Regions from separate parts of the Amycolatopsis sp. NPDC054798 genome, predicted to be linked through region 2. Evidence: riboswitches for the same ligand, from Rfam matches in the RefSeq annotation. Region 2 holds a riboswitch; the other holds the start of a gene.
The links. Region 2 has a riboswitch for thiamine pyrophosphate ahead of thiO (glycine oxidase ThiO). Riboswitches for the same ligand answer to the same signal wherever they lie in the genome.
Positions count from the first base shown of each region.

Region 1: another riboswitch for thiamine pyrophosphate. It lies ahead of ACWGIC_RS17645 (thiamine ABC transporter substrate-binding protein); the one in region 2 lies ahead of thiO (glycine oxidase ThiO).

Region 1 covers NZ_JBSHAM010000025.1:8,475-15,409, reverse strand. The annotation lists gene ACWGIC_RS17680 (hypothetical protein) at 1-3, shown strand, start outside; gene ACWGIC_RS17675 (hypothetical protein) at 68-634, shown strand; gene ACWGIC_RS17670 (cysteine hydrolase family protein) at 675-1,274, opposite strand; gene ACWGIC_RS17665 (GlxA family transcriptional regulator) at 1,379-2,356, shown strand; gene ACWGIC_RS17660 (hypothetical protein) at 2,454-3,131, shown strand; partial or broken gene ACWGIC_RS17655 (restriction endonuclease) at 3,242-3,490, shown strand; gene ACWGIC_RS17650 (4a-hydroxytetrahydrobiopterin dehydratase) at 3,862-4,152, opposite strand; TPP riboswitch at 4,177-4,288, shown strand; gene ACWGIC_RS17645 (thiamine ABC transporter substrate-binding protein) at 4,320-5,387, shown strand; gene ACWGIC_RS17640 (ABC transporter permease) at 5,363-6,935, shown strand, end outside.
Region 2 covers NZ_JBSHAM010000029.1:75,749-82,683, forward strand. The annotation lists gene ACWGIC_RS19705 (NAD(P)-dependent alcohol dehydrogenase) at 1-611, shown strand, start outside; gene thiG (thiazole synthase) at 655-1,407, opposite strand; gene thiS (sulfur carrier protein ThiS) at 1,410-1,610, opposite strand; gene thiO (glycine oxidase ThiO) at 1,610-2,698, opposite strand; TPP riboswitch at 2,695-2,800, opposite strand; gene thiE (thiamine phosphate synthase) at 2,831-3,502, shown strand; gene ACWGIC_RS19730 (PaaI family thioesterase) at 3,890-4,468, opposite strand; gene ACWGIC_RS19735 (MFS transporter) at 4,673-6,031, shown strand; gene ACWGIC_RS19740 (hypothetical protein) at 6,385-6,888, opposite strand; gene ACWGIC_RS19745 (SigE family RNA polymerase sigma factor) at 6,894-6,935, opposite strand, start outside.

The DNA of each region.
Region 1 (6,935 bases), on a different contig from region 2:
TGAAGCCGATCGTCCCCTTCTTCACCGACAAGCCCTGACCAGGGACCAGTGCCCGTAAGCTCTCCGCATGCCCGTGCTCTTCACCCCGTCCTTGCCCGATCGCGAGGACGGGGGACGCCTCGGCGGAGCGCCTCCGTTGGCCATCGAGAAGCACGCGCTCCTCGCGACTCACCGCTACCTGCTGACTGTCCCCGCAGCTCCGTGGTCCCCGGGCTGCGAGGTTTCAGTGTTGCTGCGCAACGGATTCGACATCGGCGACAGCGACCTCGAATACCCCGACATGGCGATGCGCGCTCTCGTGCACGCACCCTCGCCCCGAGGAGAACGAGCCGATCTGGGGTGGCCCGGGCTCCGCTCGGCGGCGCTTTCCGCGGCGGCCGAGGACACGATCGCGCTCGTGCAGTTCGGGGACGAGCCGGTGCTGATGCAGAACGAGCCCAGCTACGCCGACGCCGTGCGCGCCGACGGGCATCAGTTTCTCTTTCAGGTCAACGAAGAAGGCTGGCCGGTCGAGGGCGAACTCGAGGACGTGATCGACGAATACCTCTGGGGCTACGGGTCGGTCTACTTCTACGGCACTCCGGGAGCCGACGGAGTAGTACGCGAGGTCGTCGCGGGGTTCATCGATTACTAACCAGCCAGCCTCGGCAGGACGGTCCTGCCGAGGCCAGAGGTCAGAGGCCGAGGTTCAGCTCGGCGACGCTGGGAACGACCACGCCGTACAGATCCCCGATGGTCGCCAACGCGCTGTTGTGCAGCTGCTCAGCGCTGACCTCGCCGGCCGGAGTCGGCAACGGGCGGGTGGCGCAGGCGTCGGCGACGACGGTCGGGTGGTTGCCGCGCAGGAACGCGCCTTCGGTAGTGAACGTGACGCACATGTTGGTCATGAACCCGGCGATCACCACGTTCTTGTGCCCGGCCGCGTCGACCCGCGTGCCAAGGTCGGTGTTCACGAAGGAGTTCGGCGCGCCCTTCACGACGACCGGCTCGCCCTCGACCGGGGCGACGTCCGGGTGGATGCTGCCGATCTGGGCCCGGATGTCGTAGGGCGTGCCTTCGCCGCCGTCGTTGACCACGTGGATCACCTTCGTTCCGGCGGCGCGGGCCTTGGCTAGCAAATGCCGAGCCGCGGTCAGCGCCGGTTGCCAGCCGTCCAGTTCCATCACGCCGCGGGTGTAGGTGTTCTGGTAGTCGACCATGATCAGCGTCGCGTCGGCCAGCGTCGCCGGGGTCTGGTCGAGCCCGTTCAGTTCCCGCAGCGTTTTCCTTGCCATGTTCGGGTTTCCTCTCTTTTCGGTTTCCGCACGATCGACGCTAGGCTCGACCCTGGATGTCGGCAATGACATGCAACGCGCAGAAACCGACATGGGGGGGTGTGATGGAGAGGCTGCTGGTCGTCGTCCTGTTCGATCGGATCGACCTGCTCGACGTGACCGGGCCCGCTGAGGTGTTTTCCTTGCTGCAGCGGGAAATGGACCGTCCGGCGGGCTACCGGGTGGTGCTCGCGGCCGAGACGCTGGAGCCGGTGACGACCTCCGCCGGGGTGCGCGTCTTGCCGGACGTGACCTTCGCGGACCTGTCGGGGAAGGCGATCGACACCCTGATCGTGCCCGGCGCGGTGACGACGGGGGAGAACGGGGAGATCGTCGCGCAATGCGACCCGGCGGTGGTCGAGGAGGTCAGGCGGCTGGCCGGGCAGACGCGGCGGGTGGCGTCCGTCTGCGTCGGCGCGCACATCCTCGCGGCGGCCGGGCTGCTCGAAGGCAAACGCGCCACGACGCACTGGTCGACCGCGCGCCAGCTCGCCGAGGAGCATCCGGAGGTGACGGTCGACGCCGACCCGATCTTCATCCGCGACGGCAGTGTGTGGACCGGAGCCGGGTTGAGTGCGTGCCTCGATCTCGCGTTGGCGCTGGTGGCCGACGATTGCGGTCCGGAGCTGGCCTCGCGGGTGGCTCGCCAGCTCGTGATGTTCCTGCGACGGCCGGGTGGGCAGAGCCAGTTCAGCGTGTCGCTGGAGCCTGCGTCCGCTACCCGGCGCGTCGACGAGCTGCGGCACTACATCGCCGCGCACTTGGCGGATCCGTTGACAGTCGCCGATCTCGCCGCGCACGCCCACGTCACGGATCGGCAGATCACGCGGGTGTTCAAGGCGGAGCTGGGGATGACGCCCGCCGCCTACGTCGAGCACGCTCGGGTCGAGGCGGCCCGGCATCGGCTGGAGACTACTGACGAAACGTTGTCGCGGATTGCCGGAGCTTGCGGATTCGGCACTGTTTCGACACTGAACCGCTCTTTTCGGAGGACCTTGAACACGACGCCCAGCGAGTACCGGGAGCGGTTCCGGATCGGTTAGCCGGAGGGGAATATTCCTTGCGGCACACCATTTCCCCGTCCGAATAGGTCCCCGGCATTCCGCTACGATCGCCCCCTCATTCGGCGAGGGGGTTTGAATGGCGAGAGATCCGATGGCGCCGCCGTGGACCTATCGCGACGACGTGCTGAGCTACACCTGCCACCTGGCGGCGTTGATGGCGGGCGACGCCGATCTCAGCCAGGTCGAGGAAGTGCTCGCGCCGTTTCCGGGGCGGAACGTGGCCGGGGAGCGGTTCTGGGCGACCGGGGCGGTCGTGGTCTCGGACTTCCGGGCGATCGGGGACGGAAGCTGGAGCGTGTCGACGCCGATGGTGTTCGGGACGGGAGCGCTCGGCGTCGGGCTCGTGGCGGGTTCCCTGGTGGGCGGGGCGATCGCCAAGTCACGAGCACGGCAGGCGGCGGCCGCGGCCGCAGTCCCGCGCTGGGTGCCGATCGCGCACGGCGCGCTTTACCTGAGCGAGTACGGATTCCATCTCCACACGCCGCAGGTGAACGCGTGGCACTGGGCGGGCATCACCGGTGCGGAGATGGTCGCCCCGGGCGTCGTGCACGTGACGGGGAACGGCAAAAGCGGCCCGGTGTCCTGGCTGATCCAGTCGGAGTGGGCCGAGTTGCTGTTCGTGACGTGGGCGAACGCGGTGCATCCCCGGCATCCGCAGCTCGTCACCGGGCAGTGGCTGCCGCCGGGGTGGGTCGAGCACGCGAACTGGCACCGGGGAACCGCGACGGGAGCTTTGCCGCCCAGTGATGGCTGAGGACCGTTTTGGGCGCGATTCGTCGTTATGCTCGACACTGGAACGTCCCAGGGGAGGGGTGTCGCCGAAGATCGTCGTGCAGGTGAAGTCCGAAGCAGGCGCGGTGGGGGCTCCCGGTCGTGCAGCAGCTGCAGGGAGCGATCTCCACGCACTCCGCTGACCACGGGCTCCTGGTGGCGTGGGGTGGCATCACGCGCGAGGCCACGCGCTACCTGTCGACCCAGCGGTTCACCATCCGGGTCTGGGATTCGAAGGATCTCCTCGACGAACTGTTCGCCCGCTACGAGCGGCTGCCCGAGAGCATTCGCCGGGACGTGCCGCTCAAGCGGGTCTGGACGTTCGCCGAGGAAACCGGCTGACGCTCAGCCGAGCAGGCCGAGCACCACCATCGACAGGAGGACGACAGCGGTCGAGAACACCGCGACCCACGTGCGCTGTGCGGCGGTGAGCTGGGCGGAAGTGCTGTTCATGGCGGGTCCTAGCGGGGCGAGTGCCGACGATTCCGCTGGAATAGCGCCTTGATCTAGCTCACTGTTACCGCTTGTGATCAAGGTCACGCCGGGTGCGCGCGGTGTGCCACAGCACCCCTCCCGCAGCGGCCACCATCAGGCCGAACGAACCCATTCCCACCACGAGTGCCTGGACCATCCCGGCCTCCTTCCTTCGCGTCTGTCCGGGAAACGCGCGAGGGGGCCGGTCATGTTGCCATCGTTGCCGACATCACACCTGGTCAGCGGGCCGCCAGCACCTCGTCGATCTGCCTGGCCAGTGCGAAGTCGCGTTCGGTCAGCCCGCCCAGATAGTGGGTGCTGAGGCGGAAGGTCAGCGTCCGCCAGCGGATGTCGATGTCGGGATGATGGTCGGCTTCCTCGGCGAGTTCGGCCACCCGGTCCACCACCTCGATCGCGGCCGGGAAGGCCGGGAGTTCGACCTCGCGCACGATGGTGTCGTCCTCGCGCCGCCACTCCGGAACGGCACTGAGGGCCTGGTCCACTGCCGAGTCGTTCAATAGCTGCGTCATCACTCCATGGTGTCGGCTACGCTGCGGCATTGCCACGGGAGTCCGGTACGCCGGGCTGAGAGGCGGGCCTTCCACCCGCGACCGTTAGCACCTGGATCCGGATCATGCCGGCGTAGGGAGGCCGTATCGCTCTCCCTCATCCGGCGCAGTGCAGGAGGGGAAGAATGATGTCGCGGACCGTCCGCACGGTGGCAGGACTCGCCATGGTCTCGGTGCTCGCCAGCGCTTGTTCGCTGTCCGGCGGCGACTCCGGCGGGTCGTCCGCGAGCTCGGACCAGCAGACCCCGACCGTCACGCTGGTCACGCACGATTCGTTCGCCGCCCCGCAGGACGTGCTCGACGCCTTCCAGCGCCAGTCCGGGATCAAGCTCAAGATCCTCAAGTCCGGCGACGCGGGCGCGCTCACCAACAAGCTCGTGCTCACCAAGGGCAGCCCGATCGGCGACGTCGCGTATGGCGTCGACAACACCTTCGCCTCGCGTGCGCTCAGCGAGGGCGTCTTCCAGCCCTACACCAGCCCGGAGGCGGACCGCGGCCCGCAGCGTTACTCCGTCGACCCGCAGCACCGGCTGGCGGCGGTCGACCTCGGCGACGTCTGCGTGAACATCGACCCGGCCTACTTCGCGAGCAAGGGCCTTCCGGAGCCGAAGACCTACGACGACCTCGCCGACCCCAAGTACAAGGACCTGACGGTCGCGGAAAGCCCGGCCACCGCGTCGCCGGGCCTGGCCTTCCTGCTCGGCACGGTCGCGAAGTTCGGCGAGAACGGCTGGCAGGGCTACTGGCAGAAGCTGAAGGACAACGGCCTCAAGACCGTCAGCGGCTGGGAGGAGGCCTACACCAAGGACTTCTCCGGCTCGTCGGGCAAGGGCCCGCGGCCGATCGTCGTGTCCTACGCCTCGTCCCCGGCCGCTGAGCTCGGCGAGGACGGCAAACCGCGCACCAAGGCGCTGCTCGACACCTGTTTCCGCCAGGTCGAGTACGCGGGCGTGCTCACCAACGGCAAGCAGATCCCGCAGGCGCAGAAGGTCGTCGACTTCCTGTTGTCGCAGCAGTTCCAGACGACGGTCGCGGCGAACATGTACGTCTACCCGGCGCGCCAAGGTGTCGAGCTGCCCGCCGGCTGGGCCACCGCGGCGCCGCAGCCGCAGACGCCGGCCACCATGCCCGCGGACAAGGTGCAGGCGGGCCGGGAGAAGTGGATCGGGGAATGGCGCTCGCTCATGGGCGCGTGATCCCCGCGCGCACCATCGGGCTCACGCTGCTCGGCCTGCTGCCGGTCGCGTTCCTGGTGGTGTTCTTCGCCTGGCCGGTCGTCGCGATCGTCGGCCGGGGGTTTTCCGCGGGCGGCGTCGACACCGTGCTCGGCGACCCGCAGACGTGGCGGCTCGCCGGGTTCACGCTGGCCAGCGCGGCCGCGTCGACCGTGGTCGCGGTGCTCGCCGGGCTGCCGGTGGCCTATCTCCTGGCGAGGGTTCGGCTGCCGGGGGTCGGACTCGCGCGGACGATCGTGCTGGTTCCGTTCGTGCTGCCGACGGTGGTCGTCGGCCTGGCTTTCCGCGCGATCTGGCCGGACGGCGGCGTGCTGCCGCTCGTGCTGGCGAACGCGTTCTTCAACGTCGCAGTCGTCGCGCGCACGGTCGCCGGGTTGTGGGCGCACCTCGATCCGCGAGCGACCGAGGCGGCGCGTGCGCTCGGTGCGTCGCCGTGGCGGGCGTTCCGGTCGGTGACTTTGCCTGCGCTCGGCCCGGCTGTGGCGTCCGCGGCGGCGGTGGTGTTTCTGTTCTGCGCCACCAGTTTCGGCGTGGTGCTGATCCTTGGCGGCGGTAGCTACCGGACGCTGGAGACGGAGATTTACCTCCGGACCGTCGACCTGCTGGACCTCTCCGGCGCGGCTGCGTTGTCGTTGATCCAGTTCGCGGCTGTCGTCGCCGCGCTGGTGCTGGGCGCCGTGGCACGACGGAAGCGGGAAAACGCGGTGAAGCTGCGGTCCGCGCAGGTCACGGCGCGTCGGCCGCGAGGCGGAGAGTGGTGGACGGTCGGTGCCGCGATCGCCGTGCTTGGTCTGTTGCTGACGCCGATCGTCTCGCTGCTCGTCGAGTCGGTGTCCACTTCGGACGGATGGAGTCTCGCCGGGTATCGGGCGCTGAACACCGTGGGACAGAACGGCGCGCTGCAGGTGTCCGGCTGGATCGCGGCGCAGAATTCGCTCGCCGCGGCCACCGACGCGACGCTGCTGGCGATGGCCGTCGGCCTGGTCGCGAGTGTCGTGCTGGTGGCGCTTCGCCGTTCGCCAGGCGGGCTCGCGCGCGGGATGGGCGAAACCATGGACGTCGCGTTGATGCTGCCGCTCGGAGTCTCCGCGGTGACCGTCGGCTTCGGCTATCTCGTGACCCTCGACGCGCTGCCCGGCGACCTGCGGACGTCGCCGCTGCTCGTGCCGTTCGCCCAGGCGCTGGTGATCATGCCGCTGGTGGTGCGGATGATCCTGCCGGTGCTGCGCGCGGTCGACGTCCGGCTGCGCCAGGCCGCCGCGACGCTCGGCGCGAGTCCGGCCCGGGTGTGGCGGGAGATCGACTTTCCGCTGGTCGCGCGGTCGGTGGTGGCCGCGGCGGGCTTCGGGTACGTCGTCGCGCTCGGAGAATTCGGCGCGACCAGTTTCCTCGCCCGGCCGGACGCGCCGACGCTGCCGGTGGCGGTCGCGACGCTGATCAGCAGGCCGGGGGAGCTGAACAACCAGATGGCGTACTCCGCGTGCGCCCTGCTCATGGTGGTGACTGTGG
Region 2 (6,935 bases):
ACCACGTGCCAGCCGGGCTGGATCCCGCGTCGGCGGCGTCGCTGCTGGCGGGGAGCACCGCGATCACCGCGCTGCGCGACAAAGCCCATCTGAAGCCCGGCGAACGCCTGCTGATTCGTGGCGCGACCGGCGGGGTCGGGTTCGTGGCCACGCAGCTCGGCAAGGCGATGGGCGCGCACGTGACCGGGCTGACCAGCGCCAAGAACCTAGAGCTGGCAAGGGAACTCGGCGCGGACGTCGCGCTCGACTACCGTGATCCGGGCGAGCTGGGAAAGTTCGACGTCATCCTCGACACCGTCGGGCGTGACCTCGACGCGTTCCGGCGGCTGCTGACCCCGAGCGGGCGGATGGTCTCGATCGCGTTCGACCTCGACCGTCCGGCCCGCACGGTCGGCTATATCGCGGCGAACTCGTTGCGTCCCGCCCGCTGGGTGCGGGCGTTCAGCGGGAATCCCCAGGCTGATTTGCTCGCTGAGCTCGGCCGGTGGGTGAACGCCGGGTTGGTGCGGCCGTTGGTGGACCGGGTGTTTCCATTGGCGGAGACAGCGAGGGCGCATCGGGTGCTGGAGGAAGGCGGGGTGCGCGGCAAGGTGGTGGTCGAGGTCTCGTGAGTGTTTATGCCGGTTAGAACCGGCATTGCCACTCACGAGAACCCTAGCGAGGCGGACTCGACGCCTGCGCCCAAAACCGCTGCGGCACCCGCCCCGCCCCACGCGCCAGATACCCCGCCTCCACCGCGCTCCGCATCGCCAGCGCCATCCGTTCCGGATCCGCCGCCCGGGTGACCGCCGTCGACAGAAGCACCGCGGAGCAGCCGAGTTCCATCGCCAGCGTCGCGTCCGAAGCCGTGCCGATCCCGGCGTCCAGCACGATCGGCACCGACGCGCGCGAGACGATCAGCTCGATGTTGTGCGGGTTCCGGATGCCCAGCCCGGTGCCGATCGGCGCGCCGAGCGGCATCACCGCGGCGCAACCCGCCTCCTCGAGGCGAAGGGCGAGCACCGGGTCGTCGTTGGTGTAGGCGAACACCGTGAAACCGTCCGACACCAGGCGTTCGGCCGCTTCGAGAGTCTCCAGCGGATCGGGCAGCAGGGTGCGGTCGTCGGCGTGCACCTCGAGTTTGATCAGGTTCGTTTCCAGCGCCTCGCGGGCCAGCTGGGCGGTGAGCACGGCTTCGGCCGCCGTCCGGCAGCCCGCGGTGTTGGGCAGCAGCTCGATGTCCAAGCGCCGCAACAGTTCCAGCACGCCGGAGCCGCCCTCGGCGTCGGCGCGGCGCATCGCCACGGTGGTGAGCTGGGTGCCGGACGCGACCAGCGCTCGTTCCAGCACTTCGAGATTCGCCGCGCCACCGGTGCCGATGATCAAGCGCGACGACAGCTTGTGTTCGCCGATGATCAGGTCGTCCATGCTCAACCTCCTTGAACCGCGGTCAGCACTTCGAGCTGCGCGCCCTTCGGCACGACCGCTTCTTCCCATTCGCCACGCCGCACGACCACGCCGTTGACCGCGACGGCCACGCCGCGGCGTTCCGCTCCCAGCGCGTCGAGGACCGCGGAAACGGTGCTGTCGTCGGGGAATTCCCGCCACTCCCCGTTGACCTTGATCTCCATCAGACTCGCTCCTTCTCGACCAGACGGGCGGGCGTCGCCGCCTCGACCTCCGGCGGCGGGGCTTCGCCAGCCAGCCAGGCGACCACGGCGTCCGCAGTCGCGGGCGCCATCAGCAAACCGTTGCGGTGATGTCCTGTCGCCGCGTACACGCCTTCGTTCACTTCGCCGATGTACGGCAAGGCGTCACGACTCGCGGCACGCAGTCCGGCGGCGACTTCCACCAGCTCGTACTCCGTGATGCCGGGCAGGATCCGTTCCGCGCCTTCCAGAAGCTCGCGTACGCCGCGCGCGGTGACGGCCTGGTCGAAACCGGCTTCGTACTGCGTCGCGCCAAGGACCAGTTCGCCGTTTTCTCGCGGTACCAGATAGATCGGCCGTCCTTCGACCATCGCGCGCACTGTGTACGGCGGAGGCGGCAGACAGCCGCGACGCGGACGCAGCCGCAGGATCTCGCCCTTGAGCGGGCGTACTGCGTGCTCCAGCAACGGATGCAGCTGACCGGTCCACGCCCCGGCGGCAAGGACCACCGGCCCGGACACTTCGGAGAGATCTTGGAGCCGTTCACGACGGAACTCGACCCCACGCTTCGTAGCCGCTTCGCTCAGCGCTGTGAGCAGTTTTCGGTTGTCCACGGCTAAATCGCCCGGCACGTGCAGGCCGCTGCGCACGGCACCGACGCCCGGCGCGAGCCGCCGCGCTTCGCGCCCGGTGAGCGTTTCGACGTCGCGGCCCAGCGAACGCAGGTACCCGGCGAGGATGTCGAGGTGCCCGGCGTCGGCGCTGTCGAACCCGACGACGATCGTGCCGTGCTCGGCCAGCCCCGGATCGGTGCCCTCGGCGGCGAGGTCCCGTGCGAAACCCGGCCAGTGCCGCAGGGACGCTTCCCCCAGGCTGAGCACGGCTTCCTCGCCCGGCCACGCCTCGGTGACCGGGGCGAGCATCCCGCCGGCCAGCCAGGACGCGCCGCCCTGCACGGGATCCGGGTCGACCACGGTGACGCGCCATCCACGAGCGGCCGCGCGCCAGGCCGCGGACAGCCCGATGACGCCGCCGCCGACGACAGTGACGGTTGTGGTGCTGGTGTTCACAGTGGAATCACGCTCCCTGCGCCGGCATGACCCGGATCAGGTTCCACGGTCGGAGCGGCAGCTCCCTCTCAGCCCGTGCCTCGGGCTCCCGTGCGGACTCCCACACCGTAGCGCGCGGGTAACGTCACCGCCATGCCTGCCTTGACCGGAGACCAAATTCGCGCCCGGCTCGCCGATGCCCGGCTGTACTTGTGCACCGACGCCCGTGCTTCCCGTGGGGACCTCGCTGAGTTCGCTGACGCCGCGTTGGCGGGCGGGGTCGACATCGTGCAGCTGCGGGACAAGACCGGGGGCGCGCCGTTGGAGGCCAAGCAGGAGATCGCGGCGCTGGAGGTGCTGGCGGAGGCCTGTGCGCGGCATGGGGCGTTGCTGTCGGTGAACGACCGGGCGGATGTAGCGCTGGGGGTGGGGGCGGATGTGTTGCATTTGGGGCAGGACGATATTCCGGTCAGCCTTGCGCGGAGGGTGCTTGGGGATGAGGTGGTGATCGGGAGGTCCACCCATTCGGAGGAGCAGGCTGCGGCGGCGGCTGTGGAGGACGGGGTGGATTACTTCTGTACCGGGCCTTGCTGGCCTACGCCTACTAAGCCTGGGCGGTTTGCGCCTGGGTTGGGGTTGGTTCGGGCTGCTGCGGGGATGGGGACGGAGCGGGCTTGGTTCGCGATTGGGGGGATTGATCTCGAGCGGATGGGGGAGGTGATGGAGGCGGGGGCGTCTCGGGTTGTGGTGGTTCGGGCGATTACTGAGGCGGAGGATCCTCGGGCTGCTGCGGAGGGGTTGAGGGGGAGGCTGCTCGTCGCCTGACGGCGACATCGCGCCTCGTTCGTGAGGGGGCACCCCGAAGCTGATTGTGATGACGGTTCGAGGGGGCTTGTCAAGGCGGGAAAGATGCCTTGACAAGCCCCCTCGAACCGCATTTGGGCTTCGTATCGGGGTGCAGGGCCGGGTGTGTCTGCCTGGGGTGCGTGGGGGTTGTCGGCGGTGGTTTGGTGGTGGGTGGGGCTTGCGCCCCAATGTGGCATTGGGTGCATCCCACGCACCCAATGTGGCGTTCGGTGCGTCTGACGCACCCAATGTGGCATTGGGTGCGTCGTGGTCGGTGCGGCCGGGCGGGGCGGCCGTGAAGGGGAACCTGGAGGAATCTGGGGGCGTGAAGGGGGCCTCACGGGCCGTGGCTCAGCCTGGCCTGGGTCAGGGGTTGATGTCCCACTCGCGTTTGTTGCGGCGGTGCTGCTCGGCTAGCTTTTCCAGCGCCTGAGGGTCGCCGTGGGTGCTGAAGTGTTCGAAGCCCACCGCGATGAACACCGCCCGCGCGTTGACCGCTACTGGGCCGTCCGCGGAGTCCAGATGGCCGTCGGCGCTCACGTAGATCTTCCGGCCTGCGATCCCGTCCAGCCGGGCCTTGATGTACAGGGTGGACCCGACCGGTACTGGGCGGCGGAAGTCGGTCTCGAGTTTGCCGGTCACTGCGGGGCGGTGCAGCAGGTTTCCGACTGTCGAGCCCAGTGCCTCGTCGAAGGCGCAGGCCAGTAACCCGCCGTGAGCTAGACCGGGGGCGCCCTGGTGGGCGGCGGTCACGGTGAACTTCGAGTGCACCGTGTAGTCCTCGCCGATGGCTGAGCGCAGGTGCAGGCCGTCGTCGACCTCGTCGCCGCAGCCGAAGCACTCGGCGAAGTGGGCGCCCAGTTCGGTGCCGGGCGCGGGGGCTTTCGGGTGGATCTCCGGCGGCTCCACCGGCACTGGCGGCCACGGGCCGGAAACAGGACTCATGGGACGACGTTAACCCGGCGGAAGGACCCGCTGGCACCCACCCTGACCGGCGAGGCCGCGTTTCCTGCGCACAGGGTAGTCGGAAAATTCCGCACGGTAGAAATTTCGTGACTCACCCTGCCAGCTCACGTCAACGGGTCAAGACTGGGGAAATGTGCTCCAACGGATGGACCGGGACGTGTGCAGGAGGAGGTCACCGCCGGGATGAGTGAGCCAAAGACGGGGAAACCCGAGGTCGATCAGAGAACAGTCAAACGCGCGGTGATCGCGTCCGCGATGGGGAATGCGACCGAGTGGTACGACTACGGCGTATTCACCTCGGGCGCGATCGCGACCAGTATCGGAACACTGTTCTTCCCCGGCGAGGGCAACGCGGTGCTGAAATCGCTTGCCCTGCTGGCAGTCGGCTTCATCGTTCGGCCGTTCGGTGGGGCCTTCTTCGGCCCATTGGGGGACAAGCTCGGCAGGCAGAAGGTTCTCGCTCTCACCATTCTGCTGATGTCCGGCTGTACCTTCCTGGTCGGTGTGCTGCCGACCTACTCGGGCAGTTACAGCATGGGCATCGCGGCACCGATCGCGATCTTGCTGCTGCGGCTCATTCAGGGCTTCTCGACCGGCGGCGAGTACGGCGGCGCGGCGACGTTCATCGCCGAATACGCGCCGACCAAACGGCGCGGCTTCTTCGGTTCGTTCCTGGAGATGGGCACGCTGGCCGGTTACGTGCTCGGCAACTCGGTCGTGCTGATCACCTTCCTGTCGCTGTCGACCGAACAGTTCAACTCGTGGGGCTGGCGGATTCCGTTCTTCATCGCGCTTCCGATCGGTGCGATCGGGCTGTACCTGCGGTCGAAGCTCGAGGACACGCCGGAGTTCCGCAGGCTCGAGGCAGCGGGCGAAAAGGCGGAGAAGGCTCCGCTCAAGGAGACCATCCAGCGCAACTGGCGCATGATCCTGAACCTGATCGGGATCGTGCTGCTGCTGAACATCGCCGACTACATGCTGCTCACGACGATGCCGACCTACTTCACCAACACCCTGCACATCGGCGACACCGAGTCCAGCCTGATCGTCATCGGGGTGGAAATCGTGCAGTTCTCGCTGCTGATTCCACTGGGCGCGCTGTCCGACCGGATCGGCCGGAAGCCCTTGCTGCTCACCGCGGCCATCGGGTTCATCGTGCTGAGCTGGCCCAGCATCAAGCTGATGCAGAGCGGCAGCCTGCTGTGGCTGGTCGTCGGCTTCCTGGTCGTGGCGATCCTGCTGGCGCTGATGCTGGCGGTCATCGGGTCGACGTTCCCGGCGATGTTCCCGACGCGCGTGCGTTACGGCTCGTTCGCCATCGGGTACAACATCTCGACGTCGCTGTTCGGCGGTACCTGCGGCGTGATCGTCACCGCGCTGATCGACGGCACCGGCAACGCGGACTGGCCCGCGTACTACTTGATCATCGCCGCGCTCATCGCGCTGGTCCCGATCATCAAGATCCCGGAGACGTCACAGGTGCCGATCGAGCAGATCGACACCGCGGACACCGGCGGCGACCTCGCCGGAGCCCGCAAGTGAGCAGCTGAGCCAACGCGAAAACCGCCCTCCGTCCACTAAGGACAGAGGGCGGTTTTCGTTTTCAAGCTCAGCTGTTCTGCGTCGCCTCGATCGCCTGCGGAGCGAAGCGCTTACGGGCCCAAGCTGCCAGGCCACCGGCGACCACTACGGCGACAACGGTTTCGATCATCAGTGCGACGAGCACCATGGTGCTTCCTCCTCGGGTTCTCGGGCCGGCCAATGGTGTGCCGGCTGAGCGACGGGTTCGACGGCCGCTCCGGCCGCCACTGAGAACATCGCCCCGAAAGCCTGGGATATTTCGTCGAAAACCCACTGAATCCGGTGACGTGCGCCACTCTTGCCGCGAAAGCGTTTCAGCCGGAGGTCCGGCTGGGTAACGCCGGGCTTCCCGCAGGTGAATCCGTAGCCACGGGGGACCGGTCGCTAGTGGTCGGATACGCCCGCGGCGGCGCCGACGCACGGGACGTACCCGGACGCGGAACGGTCTGCCGCTCCGTCGGAGGTTCCTTGCCCGGCGAACCAGGGCTCACCTGCGCGCCGGGCGCGGGGGCATCCGACGGACCCGAGGGGGTCTTCATCGGCCCGGCCGGAGCGGACGGGGTGGGCGAGACGGTGGCGAGACCCGGCCCGGCGGGCATGACCGGCGGCGGTTCGGTCCCGCGGCCGCCGACCGCGAGACCGGCCACCACGAGCACCGCGACCGTCGCGGCGGAGCTGCCCGCGACCGCCCAGCGTTTGCGCTTCCGGCGGACGGCGGCTCCGCGCACGATCACGTCCGCGGCGTCGATCTGCATGGGCGGTCCGTCCGGTGCCCGCGCGAACAAGGCGCGTACGGCTTCGTCTTCGTCGGAAACCATCTCGTTCACCTCCCTCCAGAGACAGGCAGTGCCTCGAAATGCGGGCC